One region of the Cellulosilyticum sp. I15G10I2 genome, then DNA from elsewhere that is predicted to be linked to it. Evidence: riboswitches for the same ligand, from Rfam matches in the RefSeq annotation. Region 1 holds a riboswitch; each other region holds the start of a gene.
What was found. A riboswitch is a leader RNA that binds a small molecule or an ion and turns the genes downstream of it on or off. The one in region 1 is predicted to bind cyclic di-GMP.
Positions count from the first base shown of each region.

Region 1 (6,307 bases):
CTAAGGCACCTGTTTCTTCTCCGATACTAATCATACTATACATAATTGGTGGATAAATTTGACTGCCTCTTAACGCTTCATGCAGGGTATTGCCGTGTTTAAGTAGTTCTATAGCGTCATCTAATTCATCTTCTGCTATGGCATTATTGAGTACTTTCTTAATAATTTCCATAGCCTGCAGCATGGGAAGCCCTGAGGCTACCAACATTGACAAAGTTTTTGCAAATAATGCAGACATTGTCTTCTTATTAAGCGGACCAAAAAGCGGTAGCTTAAGTGACAGTTGATCGACGGTTTTTCTGCCCCCGGGTATCTTTTTTATGTTAAATCCCAGCACAGCCAAAAGTGCTGTGAAAATAATAATGCCTAACCAGTTGGCTGCAAAAAAGTTACTGAGTGCTATAACGATTTGAGTCGGCAGCGGCAGTTCAATATCTGCATCTTGAAACATGGCTACAAAGTTAGGAATAACTTTGACCATCATGACAAAGACCACAATGCCTACAACGACCAAAACCAGTGCTGGATAAGTCAATGCTTTTTTGAGTTTCCTTGTGGTGCCCAGCTGAATATCAAAATGATCTACTACTTGATTTAAGACCACATCTAAATTACCCGAAGCCTCCCCACACTCGATCATACTCACCAGTAAATCTGGAAAAATCTTTTCATCTGCTGCCGCTTCAGATAAGGTTTTACCCCGATTAACCTCCTCATGAAGATTCATAATATGTTTTTTTAAAGTCTTATGAGAGGCTTGCTCTGCACAAATCTCAAGCGATCTCCCCACGCTGATCCCAGCCTGAACCATCGCTGCAAACTGTTTGCAAAAAAATGTAATATCAGCCATTTTAATAGGCTTTTGAAAAAATGCTATATCTCCAACATCACTATTAAGTGCTGTTTTTTTACGAATAGAAAGTGGGTAAAGATACTTGTCCGCTAAAAATCGTTTAACTTGCTCTTCACTTTCTGTTTCTATCTCTCCTCTTACAACCTTATTCTTTAGTACATCCTTAGCCTTATATAAATAAGTTTCCAAGCTAGCCCTCCCTTCCTCTATACTCTTTTATTATGTAAATTTCGCTCTAATTATAAGCTCCATCAAGTTAAACTTTTTATATTTTGCTTTTTGCTCTTTATACACTTTATATGATTTATCAAAAATATAAGTCCCTACTATCGCTTTTAAAATGCGATAACCTTACCATTGTCAATGACTAGCAGGGGAGATTTTAGGGTTCGGCAGTTGCCTCTGAAGTATTTTGTTAAGAAAATCTTAGCAGTTTATTCAAATGGTTCTTAGGGAGACTGTTTGAGCGGCACTTATCCCTTGGGATAAGTCGCGAGTTTCGACCGTTCATTTGAAGAAAGTGCTTAGATTTTTAAAAATACGCAAGTGAGCAACTGGAGAACCCTAAAATTCTCCTGCGGACCTAATCCAACTTTTTAAAAGCGATCCACCAACCGTTTAAACTCCTCTTTAATCTGCGCATGATTCATCGCAATCTCTAGAGAAATCTTTCCTTCACGATAAAGCTTCACAATAGAACTATCCATAGTCACCATGCCATTTAATCCGCCTGTCTGAATCTGAGAATAAATCTGATGTGTTTTACCCTCTCTTATCATATTGCTAATAGCAGGATTACCGACCATAATTTCAAGTGCTATACATCTGCCTTTTACATCTGTACGGGGAATAAGCTGCTGTGAAATAACCCCTTTTAAAATATTAGAAAGCTGAACTTTAATCTGCTGCTGCTGATGTGGCGGAAAAACGTCTATAATCCTATCTATAGTCTGTGGCGCCCCTATCGTATGGAGCGTACTTAGTACAAGATGTCCCGTTTCTGCTGCCGTAATAGCTGTGGCGATTGTTTCCTGATCCCGCATCTCACCGACTAAAATAACATCTGGATCTTCTCTTAAGGCAGCCCGCAAAGCTTCTGAGTAATTCTTACTATCTATACCAATTTCTCTTTGATTCACAATACTATTTTTATGCTTATGCAAATATTCAATAGGATCTTCGAGCGTTAAAATATGCCCTTTTCTTTTTTCATTAATATAATTAATCATCGTTGCAAGCGTTGTTGACTTACCACTGCCTGTAGGTCCAGTTACAAGGACCAACCCCCTCGTATTATTAGAAAGTGTTTCTAAAATATGTCTAGGTAGTCCTAGTTGTTCCATAGATGGAATATTAATACCTACTGCCCTTAGGGCTGCAGCATAAGTACCTCTTTGCTTAAAAACATTGACTCTGAATCTTCCAATCTGAGGAATAGCGTAAGAAAAATCTACTTCTCCCCGTTCCTCAAATTTTTTACAGATACTTTCATCCTTCATCAACAACTGTTCTATAAGTTCTTTAGACTCTTTTGGCCCAAGAGCCGGCATATCCAAACGCATAAGATTGCCATTGATCCTTAGCGTGGGTGGAATACCTGTTGTAATATGAAGGTCAGACGCACCTCTATCATTAACGATTTCTAATAAGGCATCTATATTCATCATTTATCTCCTAACCCTCTACTGTTCATAAGCTATTCTTAGCATTTCTTCCATCGTAGTATGTCCACGGAAAACATTATAATAAGCATTATCCCACAAGGTACGCATGCCTCTTTCAACGGCTTTCTCTTTAATCTCATCCGTAGTTAAACTTCCGGCTGCTATGGCCTCTTGAAGCATATTATCTAAAACTAATACTTCATGTACGGCAATCCTGCCCTTATAGCCTGTATGGCTGCAAACACTGCATCCTCTAGGTTTATAAACTAGCGTACCCGCTTTAATTTTATAAATGAGCTCTTCTGTAGGTGTTACAGTGTGTTTTGTCTTGCAGTTTGGGCAGACCTTTCTAACTAAACGCTGAGAAACCACGCCTTTTACAGCTGCCCCTACCATAAAGGGTTCGGTACCCATATCAATAAGCCTCGCAATAGAACTTGCTGCATCATTAGTATGCAGTGTGCTAAGTACAAGATGTCCCGTTACCGCTGCTCTTATAGCAATACTGCTTGTTTCACTATCTCTCATTTCTCCTACCATGATTATATCTGGATCTTGTCTTAATATAGATCTTAAACAGCTTGCAAAGGTTAACCCTATTTTAGTGTTTACAGCTACTTGATTGATACCTTCTATCATATTTTCAACTGGATCTTCTACTGTCACTATATTAATATGATCATGATTGAGTTCTTTAAGTGCTGCTGAAAGCGTCGTAGATTTACCACTTCCTGTGGGTCCTGTAACCAAAATAATACCATGTGGATTTTTAAGCAGATTTTTAATCTTTTCAAAATCTTCTGGATGGAAACCAAGATCTTGTAATCCTAAGTTAGTTCCATTGCGGTAAATAAAACGAATAACTGTTTTTTCTCCGTAAACAGTAGGTAAAACACTTACACGCAGATCTACTTGCTGTCCATTAGAGTATTTTGACATTCTGCCATCTTGTGGCAGTCTTCTCTCAGCAATATCTAGACTGGACAAAATTTTAATTCTTGTTGTGATGGCATTAAGCATTTCTTTCTTTACGCGTTCCATTTCATGGAGCTGCCCATCAACTCTATACCGAATACGTACGTAATGTTCAAAGGGTTCAACATGCAAATCTGATGCCCCCTTTAAAATCGCTCTTTGCAGAAAATTATTCACTAATTGAATCATAGGTGCATTTTCTGCATTTTCATCTACTTCCTCTAAAATTTGTTTATGGCCTTCTTCTTGTAGCTGCCTCTCTGCCTCAAATACAATATTTTTAGTCTTAGCAGAAGTATAGGTTTGGTTAATAAGATTTTCGATCTCATGGGCTAGAGCAAGCAGCGGTATTATCTCCATTTTAGTCGAAAGCTTCAGGTCATCAAGCGCAAACATATCCAGAGGGTCTTTCATTGCAACTTTTAGTTTGGTGCCATCTAGCCCTACTGCAATAACAGTATATCTCCTTGCAACACCTTCAGGTACTTTAGATGCAATGTTATAATCTATTGTATATTTTTCTAAATCCATATGCGGAATGCCTAGCTGAAACTCTAACGCCCCTAATATGTCCTTATCAGTAATAATTCCCTTCTCAACTAATATCTCACCTATTTTTTTATTGGTACGATGCTGTTCTTCAATCCCCCAGTCTAATTGCTCTTTTGTAATCATACCCGTTTCATAAAGCAAATCACCTAATCTTTTTCTCTCTACCTTCTTCATAGGCATCTCCTTACACTCTATCTTACTTACTTTTAGCATTATTCACTCATTCTTAACATTTAAATCACTATTTTTTATATTTTGATACATACTTTGTATATTTTTAATTTTATTATAAGCGATTTTAATCATTTTACCAAGACTTTTAGAAAAATTAACCATCTTTAACATTTTCATCTAAATTTCTACAAAAATTTTATACTTTCTTTATTATGACCTATCCATTTTTTGATTTATAATCTTCACCATACACCCCTATAAGTTGGCAATATACTTATGCAGCGTCATTTTTATGTAAACTTTAGCGCGATTTTTAGATAAAAAAAACCAACAATTAGTAGACTAATTGTTGGCCGGTTGCACCATAAGCTCCAATTCTCCAGGTGCCCATCTACAGAGAATTCTTCATTGCTTCCAACTTTTTTCCGATTATATATTGCATTAAATAAAATCTAAAAATCTTTCTTTTTATATCAGAAAAAGCCAAAATATATGAAAACATTATCTTTTTCTTAATAAGGTAAATTATAACATATTTTTTCACTTTTAAGCAAGCAAACAATTAAATATTAAATATCAAAAAATTTTGCTATTTATTGATATATCTAGCGTTCTTAAATTGACGTATTGCATATAACATGATAAATTATATAGGAATAACATATCATTATGTTAGACTAAAAGGATAGAGGTGCGGTACTTATCAGTATATATACCAAGGTGAGCACAGTGACGTATATAGAAAGGAAGTATTGCCGAAGCATAATCCTATTGCTTAAATGGATTATGCTGGTACTAAATAAAATATATTTAGTACTGTCATACAATATTTTGTATGGAGAACTATCTACCATGTGAATTTACATATGAATCTCACATCCTTTTTGTTCTATACACATAAAACTAAAAAGGAGGATTTATGTTATGAAAAAAAAGAATTTTAAGGTACTTCTCACAATGATTTTTTTTATCACCCTTTTAGCAGCCACACAACTTATGGCTTCTGATGCTGTAGAAAATGCCAAGGCGGCCAATGCACTTAAATATGGCTTTTTAACACTCATTCCACCGCTTACGGCTATTGTACTTGCTTTTATTACAAAAAATGTTATTACTTCTTTATTCCTTGGTGTTTTATCAGGAACATTCATGCTTGCACTTAATGATAACAATGTTTTCGCATCTATTTATGTTGCTTTTGAAAAATTTACTTATGCAGCACTTGGGTCTCTGGCTGATTCTTGGAATGCCGGTATTGTCCTTCAAGTACTGACAATCGGTGGTCTTATTGCACTTATATCTAAACTGGGCGGGGCAAAAGCTGTGGCTGAATCCCTTGCAAAACATGCTAAAACGGCTAAAAGTTCTCAGCTTATCACCTGGGTATTAGGCCTTTTTATCTTCTTTGATGATTATGCTAATTCACTTATAGTTGGTCCTATTATGAGACCTGTTACAGATAAACAAAATGTATCCCGAGAAAAATTAAGCTTCATTATTGATGCAACAGCTGCACCTATTGCAGGAATTATGTTCGTATCCACTTGGATAGGTTATGAACTAAGTGTTATAAAAGATGGTTTTGGCCAAATAGGTCAAGAGATTTCACCATTTAATGTATTTATTGAAACGATTCCTTTTAGATTCTATAATATTTTAATGTTACTTTTTGTTGTTTTTCTTGTAGTAACACTTAGAGACTTCGGTCCTATGTATCAAGCTGAAAAACGTGCAAGACTTACTGGTAAAGTTATAAAAGACGGTGCCGTTCCGCTTATCGGCAATGAACTTGATGAACTTGTACCTAAAAGTAACGTAAAACTTTCTATATGGAATGCTATTATTCCTATCGGTTCATTAATTATAGGCTCTCTTCTTCTATTTTATTTTAACGGCAGAGGCGCAATCTTAGGTGGCGATGATGCTGAGATGATTGCCATACTGCAAAATTCACCGCTTTCTTTTGTAGCTGTTCGTGAGTCTTTTGGTGCTTCTGATGCGGCAATTGTTCTTTTCCAAGCTGCACTTATCGCTTCGATTGTTACAATCGTTATGGGGCTCATTCAAAAAGCATGGACACTTAAAGAAT
Region 1 covers NZ_FMMP01000006.1:1,272,661-1,278,967, forward strand. The annotation lists gene BN3326_RS06195 (type II secretion system F family protein) at 1-1,042, opposite strand, end outside; gene BN3326_RS06200 (type IV pilus twitching motility protein PilT) at 1,450-2,517, opposite strand; gene BN3326_RS06205 (GspE/PulE family protein) at 2,536-4,218, opposite strand; cyclic di-GMP riboswitch class II at 4,561-4,643, opposite strand; lysine riboswitch at 4,897-5,072, shown strand; gene BN3326_RS06210 (Na+/H+ antiporter NhaC family protein) at 5,143-6,307, shown strand, end outside.

Region 2 (6,307 bases), on a different contig from region 1:
TAAATCCTTCGCTATTTACTATTTTTCCTTCCATAATGCATATCTCCCTTCGGTTATTTGATAATTCAATTATATCAAATAATCCCTGCCAATAGGATGTCAGGGATTTATATCACTTTATATAGGTTTAAGATTTTATTTGCTTTTTGGAAGATATATGCTCTAAGTTCTGGGGGTTCTAATACCTCAATCCTATCACTTAAAGGAAAGATAACACTGCAGGCGGTTTTAAAACTTAGCATATCTATATCATAAATCCATTGATTTTCTAATTGAAGAGATGAACATACGTTAAAGCCTTCAAGAAGCTTATTTTTCTCCTCAACACATTTGATTTTTACAGGATATGCATATTGTTTTAGTATACTAGAGGGGTGTTTTACAAACTCTTTTTTGCTGCTTTCCCAAAAAGTTTCTAAGGAAAATTGTTCAGGCATACTATAAATCTCATCTAGAACTTCGAGATGTTCTATCCTGCTGCACTTAAAAACTCTAATCTCATTTTTGGCCTCACAAAAAGCGACCACATACCACTCAGCGTTTTTTACCACTGCACCATAAGGCCTTAAAATTCTTTCAGATACTTCGCCGCTATATTTTTTATAGTATACTTTTAGCTTTTTTAAATGAAGTATTGATTTTTGAATAATGTCTAAATATTTATTTTCAATTTTTTTGCCCCACCAAGGGTCTGAGTCAATAAAAAATCTTTCTTTAGCTTTGGCAATTTCTTCTCTATGTTCTTCTGATATGCTATTTTCAAGTTTAATAAGGGCATTTTTTAATTGAGATGCTGCATGGGTATCCTTCTCTGGCTGGATGCCCATGCTTGAAAGTAAAAGGTTAAAGACATCTCCGCTTCCTAAGACGTTTGAATTTATTTTATAGCCCTCCATAAAAGTATATCCGCCATTAGGACCTAAAATAGATACAATTGGCATGCCTGATTCGCATAATATATCAATATCTCTATAGATAGTTCTTTCAGAAGTTTCAAGTATTTTAGCTAAATTTCCAGCGTTCATAATGCCCCTTGAATCGAGCAACATAATAATACCTAGAAGTCTATGAAGTCTCATAAGTTCACACTCCTATCTTAACTTCAACGTATATAATCTTTATTCACATTCATTATATATTATTGATTTATTTCATTGATTGCATTATTCAGTGTAAAGATGACTCGGTCACACCATCTATCGAATGCGGGGTCTGAGGTTTGGTATTTTGGATGTTCTAAAATGTATTTAACGGTTTGTTTGATACCTTGATCGAAACGTGTTACAGCTGTAAAACCTGGGACGAGGCGTTTTAATTTGCTGTTATCAAATACAACAGAGTTGGCCTTATCACCTATTAGGCCTCCATGATAATCCTGGTCGCTGCAAGCATCTAGAAAGGAGGAAGCAATATGAACGGCATTTAACTTTACCCCTAAAGCATCAGCAACAACTTGATAAATTTGATTCCAAGTTAATGTTTCGTCGGAGGTAATCTGTACAGCTTCTCCAATGGCATGTATATTACCCATTAACCCCACAAAGCCTTTGGCGAAATCACTATTATGTGTCATTGTCCATAAAGAGGTACCATCACCATGAATAATTACAGGTTTGCCTTCTAACATACGCCGCGCAACTTGCCAGCTTCCCTTGGTCCCTTGAACACCAAGGGGGATAGAGCGGTTACCATAGGTATGGCTTGGTCTGATAATAGTAATAGGAAAACCCCTCTCACGATACATTTTCATAAGATAATCCTCACAAGCGATCTTATTTCTGGAGTATTCCCAATACGGATTAGAAAGAGGCGTGCCTTCTGTGATTCTATAATCAGAAAGTGGTTTTTGATAAATAGATGCAGAACTTATAAAAATAAATTGCTTGGTTCTGCTTTGAAACAAGCGATAATCTCTTTCTAATTGCTCAGGCAAAAATGCAATAAAATCTGCTACAACATCAAAATCAAGTCCCTCAAGTAGCTGTGCTGCCTTTTCTTCATCATTGATATCACAAGTAACAAATTTAACCTTATCATTTTTGATTTCTTCTGAATGATTGGCACGATTAAGTAAGTAGAGTTCCCAGCCGAGTTCAATTAATAATTTAGAAATTGCAAGGCTTATTGTGCCTGTTCCGCCGATTAATAATGCTTTCATTGATTATCATCCTTTCATTTGTATAAGAGTATTTTAACTTATACCACAGTTACCATAAAAGTTAAATATATTTAAATTTTAAACCAGTATTAAGCTTACTATAAACCCTATAGTATAGGCTAAGTCAAGTGTTTTCTATTAGTTTTAATGAGGTACTGGCACTTTAGTTATTTAGTTATTGTAATTTACTATAAAAGTATTATAATATTTATAATATATGATGATAAAATAGGCAAACTTATCGAAAGGTAGGGACGCAAAGCTACAAGTCTAAGGTGGAAGAACTATGATGGTTGAGTTGCAAAGTGTGTAATATTAGTTGTACTTACTAATATTTAAAGTTGTGGCTATTTGCAGGCTACAGCTTTTTTGCTTTTTAGGATACTCTGGCTATAAAATACATCTAAAGGAGAGGGCGATATGGCTATGTGGAAAAAAGATATATTAAAAGTTCTTTTAGATGATACAGAAAAACAGGAAGTAAAAACAAAATTTAACCAGCTAAAAGAGAATGTTATTTATGGACAGCAGCTTTGTCACATTGGAAGCTGGACCCATGATCTGCAAAAGGATGAGATTTTTTTCACAGATGAGGTTTATGATATTATGGGGTGTACGCCCCAAGATTTTGATGGTAAACTTGAGAGTTTTTATTTATATATACAAGGGGATGATCTGCAGAGGGTAAAACAAGCAGCAGAGGGTGCTTTAACAGGCAAAGAATATGATATAGAATATCGTATTGTGACGCCGGGTGGAATAGAAAAGTATGTGCATGAAAAAACGAAAGTATTATGTGATGAACAGAATACCCCCATTAAGATGATTGGTATTATACAGGATATTACAAAACAGAAACTGATAGAGAATGAGTTAAAGACATTTGGGGATAATCTGAATCAAGCACAAAAAGTAGCCGGGGTTGGAAGTTGGAAATATGATGTGATAGAGGATCAGATTTATTGGTCAGAGGAGCTGTATCGAATCTATAATATTCAACCATTAGCATTTAAAAAAGACTATGATAGTATTCTCAAATTGATTCACCCTAAAGATCAAGTAAAAGTAGAAAATGCAGTAAAGGATTGTCTAAATGGAAAAAGTTATGAAATTGAGTACCGTATTCCGCAGTCTGATGGACCAGAAAAAATTGTTATTTCTAGGGGGGAACCTCTATTTGGCGAAGGGGATCAAGTTATAAGTATTGTAGGAACGTTACAGGATATAACAGAAAAGAAACAGTTAGAAGAAAAACTGGAAAAAAGTTATAAAAGCCTTGCAAGAGCACAGCATCTAGCACAAATGGGCAGCTGGGAAATGGACGTGGTTCGTGGTAAGATCTATTGGTCTGATGAAACCTATCATATTTATGGTATAACGCCCGGGCAATTTGACGGAACTTTTGAAGGGGCCCTGAACTTTATTCATCCAGACGACAGAGGTATGATACAAAGTAATTTAGAAGAAAGTTTAAAGAACCCCTCACAGGAATATTTCTCGAGTATGGCATTTCGGATTATTAAACCTGATGGTGACGTAAGGAATTTACACAATTTAATTGAGGCGATACGAGATACGGATGGCAGGTTAATTTATGTTTATGGTACAGTTCAGGACATTACAGAAAAAATAAACATGGAAAAAAAGATGGTGCATATTGCAACCCATGATGAATTAACAAACCTCCCTAATCGTTCTTATTTTAAAAAACATATTCAATATTTATGTGAGGATGCCAAGAAAAACTTCTATACATTTGTAATCATGATGTTAGATATTGATGGTTTCAAATACATTAATGATGCAGTAGGTTATCAGCTTGCAGATAAGTTAATTGTTCAAATAACAGAGCGGTTAAAAGCTTTTTTAGGTGAACAGGCATTTATTGCACGTTACTCGGGGGATCAGTTTGCTGTTATTGTATCAAATTTAGAGAGTATAGCAGCATATGAGAATGTTGCTAAAAACATTATTCAGTTATTTTCCCATTCTTTTGAGATAGATACGTATGAACTAAATGTTACGATGAGTGTAGGTATAAGTACGTATATTTATGATGAACAAGATACTGATTCGCTTATAAAATATGCCAACATTGCACTGCTTCGTGCAAAAGAACAGGGCAAGAATAGGTATACTTTCTATTCTCATGATATGGATATACAAAACTACAAAGACTTTACCCTGAGAAATGATTTGTGTAAAGCGATACAAAAGAACCAGCTAAGAGTGTATTATCAGCCCCAAGTTAACTTGCAAACAAGTGAAATTACCTCAGCAGAAGCATTGATTCGTTGGGAACATCCAACTTGGGGGATTGTGTCATCCGATGAGTTTATTGCTATAGCAGAAGAGGCAGGGTTTATTGTTGATATAGGCAAATGGATATTAAGAGAGGTATGTCGTACTTATAAAAGCTGGATAAGTGGAGGTTTTCCAGCTATAAAAATAGCCATTAATTATTCCAGTGTCCAATTTTATGAAAAAGATTTTGTAGAGCATATTAAAGTCATAATCGATGAATTTAAATTAGATCCAAGCTTTATAATAGTAGAAATTTTAGAGAATGTTCTTAATAGCAATTTTGAGCAAGTGATTCATAATATCAAGAAATTACAAGCGTTGGGCATACAGGTAGCTCTTGATGATTTTGGAACAGGTTTTGCATCTTTAGAATATTTAAATAGATTTAAGGTGGATATTTTGAAAATAGATCGCATATTTACTAAGGATATTCCTTTAAATGAAACGACTACTATCATTGTAAAATCTATGATTAACTTAGCGAAGGAACTTAAAATCAAATTAGTTGCAGAAGGTATTGAGACATGGGAACAGCTTGATTACTTGCGAAAATTGAATTGTTATTTGGGACAGGGTTATTTATTTAGCAAACCGATCTCTCAGAATGATTTTGAGATGCTGTTAGCTGTGAAGAAGTGTGGACCTACTAGTGACAGGAATAGGCGAGGCTTATCCCATGAAGAAAGACGCAAGTTCTTTAGGATTCAGTTTACTGAGCTATTACAGTCTGATATGACAATTTTAGAGATTCAAGGAAAAAAAACAAGGGTAGGTAATACCAAAGTATTAGTTAAAAATATAGGGCCGGGAGGCTTGTGTTTTATTTCTAACATAAGATTTCCTGTTAAAAGAGATATGGTGCTTCAATTTACAACACAGCTCCTAGGTAAAGAAATCAAACTCTATGGCTGTCCTGTGTGGGCGAATGAGGTAAATGGAAATTTATATGAATATGGCCTAGAATTTATTTTTGATGAAAAAGAGAGAACGATCTTAACAAGGATATTAAATCAACTTCAAATCATTAGATAGGTATTTAATGTAATAGAATAATCCGAATGGTTAATGAGGAGGAATGTATCATGATTAGATTAAACTTAAGAAAAAGTGCTGCAATAGGTATGTGCTGCATCTTTATTTTATCAGGTACAGTATGGGCTGCACCAAGTAATACGGGCATTGGTATTCAAGTTAATGGGCGGTGGCTGTTAATAGATGCAGAACCGTTTATTGAAAATAATAATATATTGATCCCTTTAAGAGGGGTTATGGAAAACTTAGGAGCCAAAGTTGAGTGGCAGCAAGAGAGGGGGAGTGTTGCAATTCATAAAGAGGCAATTCATATTGAGTTATTTGTTAATAAAAATACTGCAACGGTAATAAGACGTGTTGGAGGTACATCAACAGCGGAGACTTTAAAGCTCGAGGTGCCGGCAAAAATTGTGGAGGGAAGAACTTTTATTCCTGGCCGTTTTGTTGCAGAAGCTTTAGGAGCCAAAGTAGACTGGAATCAATCCTTACACGCAATGATTATTAAATCTAGCAGCGAGGGGGATATGATAGGTGTTGAAAGAAGAGTATACTTTGAGATAGTGGATCCGGAAATAGTTCAAGAAAATGAAGTTTTAAAAAAATGGCATCAAGATAATTTTAAGACAGAAGGTATTTACGCTTTAGATGCGGGTAATTGGAAGTATGTACTCGCAGCGGCTGGAGAGCAGCCAACTGGTGGTTATAGGCTGATAATAGACAGTATAACTGAAGTCATACAAGGAACAGGCTATGTTCATGCTGTATTAGCAGCCCCAGAGAAAAATGACTTCGTTACCCAGGCCTTGACCTACC
Region 2 covers NZ_FMMP01000009.1:232,591-238,897, reverse strand. The annotation lists gene BN3326_RS09700 (GyrI-like domain-containing protein) at 1-34, opposite strand, end outside; gene BN3326_RS09695 (helix-turn-helix transcriptional regulator) at 108-1,079, opposite strand; gene BN3326_RS09690 (SDR family oxidoreductase) at 1,139-2,158, opposite strand; cyclic di-GMP riboswitch class I at 2,380-2,464, shown strand; gene BN3326_RS09685 (EAL domain-containing protein) at 2,579-5,494, shown strand; gene BN3326_RS09680 (stalk domain-containing protein) at 5,545-6,307, shown strand, end outside.
Region 2: linked by a shared signal. The riboswitch ahead of BN3326_RS09685 (EAL domain-containing protein) and the one ahead of BN3326_RS06205 (GspE/PulE family protein) in region 1 are both predicted to bind cyclic di-GMP.

Region 3 (6,307 bases), on a different contig from region 1:
CATTAAATAAAACGGTATTTTGAGTAAGTTTGACCTTTTCATGTTATTCCTCCTTGAGGACTTTCTTGATAATAATAGAAACTAATACTAAAAATATTGTAAAAACAAGTGTAACAGCACTTGCATAGCCGGTATTACGATGTCTAAAACCATACTCATAAATATATTGCAAAATAGTCATTGTAGAGTAGTCAGGGCCTCCGCCTGTCATAACCATCGGCTGTACAATAAGCTTAAAAGCTTGTATGGTTGTTGTAATAATTAAAAACATACTTATAGGTCTTAAGTTTGGAACCGTAATATGCGTAAATTTCTTAAAAGTATTGGCGCCATCGATCGATGCCGCTTCATATAAAGCTGAATCGATGTTTTTTAAACCTGCAAGAAAAATGAGCATCTGATACCCACAGCCTGACCAAGCAGAGATGAGAACGATGGTAGGCATGGCCTGGGTTTTGCTTGTTAAAAATAATTGTTTAGGGATACCGAAGTTAGCAAGAATCTGATTAATGATTCCTGAAGAAGGATTGAGCATAACAGACCAAAGTATTGAAATAACAACTAAAGACAAAACTGCAGGTGAAAAAAATGCCATTCTGAAATAACTGTTAATCTTCAACTTTTTATTAACTATAAGCGCAAGGCCTAATGCCATTCCAAGCTGAATAGGCACAACAAGTACAACGAAATAAAGGGTATTTATAAATGTCTTATGCAGAAGCTGATCATTTAACATACGTATAAAATTATTAATACCAATAAAAGCTTTTTCATTAGGCTTTAGCAAATAGTAATCAGTAAAGCCATAGATAAAGGCCAGGATAATGGGCTGTATGACAAAAATAAAGACTAAAAATAATGCCGGTAAAAGAAATGCATAGGCAGTTAGGGTCTCGCTTAAGGAATATTTACTTTTTTTGAATGAACTTTCCATATAGACACTCCTCTTAGTTTTGCTAGTTAGTTTTAAAAATAGAGTGCAAATACTCTAAAAGATGATTGCACTCTATTTCTTATTATCTAAATAGATTATTTTTTATACTTTTCAAATTCATAGTTGAGTTTTTTGATTGCTTCATCAGCATATTGTTTTAATGTTGCTTGGTCACTTACTTTGTTTTGTGCTGCTTTAAGAATAATATCTCTTGCAAATGTTTCGGATAAGTAAGGATAACCTACAGAAATAGGACGTGCTTTATTTGTATTTTCTACTTGGTATTTAAGAACAGACCATGCTTCATTGTGATATGGATTGTCAGTATTCGTATCAATAACAGCTACTGAATTTTTGCGGCCTGGAATGGCGCCGTTCGCTTTGTAGTATGCTGCAGCAGCTTCATCATCTGTCAGCCATGCCATTACATCGGCAACTTGTTTAGCTTTTTCAGAATTTTTATCGATACTTCCAGATCTTACAAAAGCCCAGCTACCAGAAGGTGTGTAATTAGAAGTATTGTTAAGATCCATTTTTGGATATCTTACAGAACGGAATTTTAAGCTTGGGTAATTGCTGGTTAAGTCTGTTATATACCAAAAGCCTGCAACAGCCATTGCAGATTTTCCATTATGAAAGCTTTTTTCGGGTTCTATTGCAATAGAGTAATCATTAGCAAAAAACGCGGCAAATTGAGTTAAAGCATCTAGTGTTTCGGGACTATTTAAATAACCTTCAACGCTAAGACCATCTTCAGCTACAACCTGACCACCATTTGACCAAATCATTGGTAAGAGATAGTACATAGCTATTTCATAAGCACCTTTTGGAATATCACTTGTCAGGAAGTCTACAACTAATTCGAGTTTTTTGATAGCCTCTTTATCTTTGGTTTCGGGATTTGTTCGAAGTGCATTAACAGCTTCAGTTACTTTATAGAAGTCTTCCCATGTCCAATCTTCATCAGCGGTTGGGATTAATGCCTTTACATCATCAGGCAACTCACTTATGACATCTTCGTTGTACATAACCACAACGCCAGAGTCTTGATAGCCAAGAGCATATAGTTTGCCATCTACTGTACCTTGTTCAAGCATTGCGTCTGTAAAACCATTCTTAAAATCATCGCTTAAAAGGCCATCTAATTCTCCTACAACACCTGCTTCAACGTATGAGGCAACATCTGGTCCATCTAAAGTAAAAATATCAGGGACTTGATCAGAGGTAATAGCTGCATTTAACTTGTCTATGTAGCCAGAGCCGGAACCTGCACGGGTAAAGTTTTGAATTTCTACAGGCAGTTTGTCAGGATTAGAAGCGTTATAAGATGCTATTCTATCGGCAAACATTTTTCCTTCTGGGTGGTCTGGCGCAGCCTGTGTCCACACCACAATTTTATCATCTTTTTTGGCTTCCGTACTACCACATCCTACAGCTATCATACTAATAGCTAAGCTTAATAATAATGCAATTCCCTTTTTCATCTAAGATATCCTCCTTTTATAATTACATATTAGGTTTGAAATGAAGTTCTGATAAATACAGTATTACTGTTTATATCTTAAGAATAAAAACTGTGAATACGTATTCATAAATAAATTGTAATTTACAAAAGGTTAATTGTCAATAAAAAAATAAACAATCATAAATAAATTTATAAAAATATAATGTGCAATAATAACAAAAAAATACGATTCTATTCACAAATAAGTTGTAATCATTTATAATTGAATTAAAAGCATATGAGAATAATTATGAAATCTTATATGAATTCGTATTCAGAAATGGGTGAAGAAATGAAAATGACAATGAAGGATATCGCGAAACTCGCTAATGTTTCACAAGCTACTGTATCTAGGGTAATTAATGGCAATCCAAACGTGAATAAAGAAGCAGCTAAACGCGTTTTTAAGATAATAGAAGAGGTAGGATTTAAACCTAATAGGACGGCGCAGACTCTTAAGAATAATGCATCTTTCCTTACTGGGGTAAGTGTAATTGATATTTCAAATCCATATTTTATGGATCTTATTGAGGCATTAGAATATGAAAGTAGACAGCATGGCTATAATATTATTATCCATAACAGTAATCATAATGTACTTACAGAATGGGATAATATACAAAATTTTATGGCGAGACAGGTAGATGGGATTCTTTTAGTACCCACTACTTCACATAACTTATCTGCTTTAAAAAAGCTCGAAGTACCAACGGTGATTATTACTCAAATAAAAGATGAGTTCGATAGTGTAGCCGTTTCTCATAAACAAGGCGTAAAGCTAGTAGCTGAGCACTTAATTAGCCAGGGACATCATAAGTTAGGGTATATAGGTCCTATGCATGATGAAAGGCTGCTATTTTTTAAAGAAGCCATTTTTAATAATGGGTTATGCCTTAGAGATGAAAATATTATTGAGCTTGGAAGTGATTCAAATTCTCAATACAGCATTCGTCAAGATATAATTAAATATTTAGACACTCATGAAAAACTAGATTTTACAGCAGTATTTGGTTTTAATGATGTAGGCGCATTTGAATTTATGAAATTAATGAATGAACGCCAGATTAAAGTACCGGAAGATATAGCAGTTGTTGGGTTTGATGATACTATTTTATCCAAGTCTCTTTCTATTTCTAGTGTACATCAGCCCATTCGAGATATGATGCAAATGGCATTTAGCATTTTGCAAAAGCGTATTAAGGGAGAAATAGAAGAAACGCCTATTAAAATTGAGCTAGAACCAAGTTTGATCATAAGAAATAGTTCTAAATAATTAATAGAATATTTTTAGAATTTAAAGTTGATTTTTTAATAGTCAGATGGTATTATTATTACAAAATAATAGTTTGAAAATTTTACATTGTTCAATATAGTTTTAATATATAGCGACATTTTTACCTCGTTGAAAAGAGTTGGATACTATGAACAAGTTTCTTATATTGGGCACCTTGGGACTTGGGAGTTAATGGTGCAACCTGCCAGCAATTAATCATTTAATTGTTGGCTTTTTTATGTGGATTCAAAAAGATCATAACTTTAATAAATGAATGAGGCTAAGGAGGAAATTTTTAATGAAAGTTTTGATTGTAGATGACTCAGCTTTTTCACGTGCAACATCAGGTAATTTAATTAAAGAGTTTTTAGGTGAGGCAGATATTTTTTTTGCAAATGACGGGCAGGATGGATTTGAAGTATATAAAAGAATAAAACCTCATTATACGTTTGTAGATTTACTTATGCCCAATATAAATGGCCAAGACATGATCAAACTTATAAAAGAATATAATAGTAGTGCTAAAATATTTGTTATCTCTGCAGATGTTCAAAAATACGTAAAGGAAGAAATAGCACAGTATAATATTATGGCGTTTATTAATAAGCCTTTTAATGAAGAAAAAGCAAAAATGGTATGTGATATAATAAGGGAAGATTTCAAATGAACGAAAAAATAGTAAGAGCAGACATACTCAAAGAGTTATTTAACATAGGTGTGGGCAAATCAGCAGCGATGCTTTCAGAAATAATTGATAAAAAAATATTGCTTAACGTACCTGATCTTAAAATAATAGGTATTGAAGAAGATGCAGAAGCATTATATGATTATATTAATAATGCGTTTGAAGGGGCACTCATGGTATCTTCTATTTCTTTTGAAGAAGAATTAGCAGGCAAAGCGAGTTTGATTTTTCCCGCAGATAAAATGAGGCGTTTTATCAATCTTTGTTTACATGAGGAAAATACAAATACATCCTGCGGCATAAAGTTTACAGATATAGACTTTGATATTATAAAAGAAGTAGGCAATATTATTTTAAATGCCATTATTGGGGAAATTGGTAATTATGTTAATATGAAATTTAGTTATACACTTCCTGAAATTAATATTCTTAGTAATAAACATATAGATAAAATGATTATAAATGAAGAATATGCTTATGTTTTAATCCTGTACATAACTTTCAATATAGAAGATTCAGAACTTGAAGGGGCTATTATTATTAACTTGGCGCTCAGTACCCTAGATCAAATATTTAAAAAGATCTGTATGAAAGAAGATGATTTAAATGGATAGCATATTAGAAGATGCACTCAATTGTATTAACGAGGGCATAGTCATACTCAATGAAGATTTAGAGGTTTTGTATTTAAACAATTATATGTTGTTTTTAACACATAAAAGTGCGGATGAAATGTTAAATAAGAATCTTTACGAAGTTTTACCAAAACTGAATAAAGATTTTTTTAGGCGGTCTATACAAGGGGTTATAGAAAATGGCTGTAAATTATTTTTTTCGGCAGCACTTCATAAGAATGTTATTAATGCGAACTATAAGCTTAATTTAAAGATAAGCAAAGTAGAAAAAGCAGGGAAAAGTGTTATTCTTCTTGAATTTATTGATGTAACGAATCAAATATTTCGTATTAAGCAGTTAAAAGATTATGTTGAGCAGCTTCATACGCTTAATAACGAGTTAAAAGAAAAAGAAAAAGTAATTAAGAAATTAGCATATTATGATAAGCTCACAGGCGTTGCTAATAGAACGTTATTCTATGAATTTAGTGAAAAAATGTTGGATCATGCAAAAAGAAATAATGAATTACTTGGAATCATGTTTATAGATGTTAATAAGTTTAAATATATTAATGATACTCATGGTCATGAAGTAGGAGACCGAGTACTCATGCAAGTTGCCAATATGCTTAAAGAAGCAACAAGAAAGAGTGACATAGTTGCCAGATATGGCGGAGATGAGTTTTTGATTTTACTGCCTAATATAAAAAGTTATGAGAATTATAATCGGATCGTTTCAAGAATTATTCATACTAAAAATCATATAGTCGAGAATAATGGAGAAGCGATCAATATCTCATTAAGTATAGGGGCAAGCTTTTATCCAACTGATGGAGATACAATTGACACATTAATAGTAAAGGCTGATAAAGCTATGTACGTTGCTAAAAAAACACATGGAGAAAATAATTCGTTTTATGATGAACATAAGGTCGAAGCGGCCTATTAATAGGTGAAGGTGATAGGGGATGCGGCTGAATGAACCTAAAAGAAAATTCATATACTAAAGCTGTGAGATGCTTAAAGGGGAGGTAGAACGGCGTGCTTATAGAATTATCTCAGAATTTATTTAATAAGTTAGGTATTATCGTTCTAGCGGCTTTTATGCTTTCAAAATCTGATTTTTTTAAACATTATCTTTTAAAAGAAAAATTGGCTTTAAGAGATAAATTGCTTTTTTCGTTAATTTTTGGGCTTGTTGGGATTATAGGGACTTACTGGGGTGTTCCGGTTAATGATGCTATTGCTAACTCGCGCTCTATAGGGGTTGTTGTAGCTGGACTTTTTGGCGGACCAG
Region 3 covers NZ_FMMP01000007.1:277,113-283,419, reverse strand. The annotation lists gene BN3326_RS08075 (carbohydrate ABC transporter permease) at 1-42, opposite strand, end outside; gene BN3326_RS08070 (carbohydrate ABC transporter permease) at 44-934, opposite strand; gene BN3326_RS08065 (extracellular solute-binding protein) at 1,030-2,325, opposite strand; gene BN3326_RS08060 (LacI family DNA-binding transcriptional regulator) at 2,701-3,711, shown strand; cyclic di-GMP riboswitch class II at 3,844-3,927, shown strand; gene BN3326_RS08055 (response regulator transcription factor) at 4,010-4,378, shown strand; gene BN3326_RS08050 (chemotaxis protein CheC) at 4,375-5,010, shown strand; gene BN3326_RS08045 (diguanylate cyclase domain-containing protein) at 5,003-5,959, shown strand; gene BN3326_RS08040 (sensor histidine kinase) at 6,052-6,307, shown strand, end outside.
Region 3: linked by a shared signal. The riboswitch ahead of BN3326_RS08055 (response regulator transcription factor) and the one ahead of BN3326_RS06205 (GspE/PulE family protein) in region 1 are both predicted to bind cyclic di-GMP.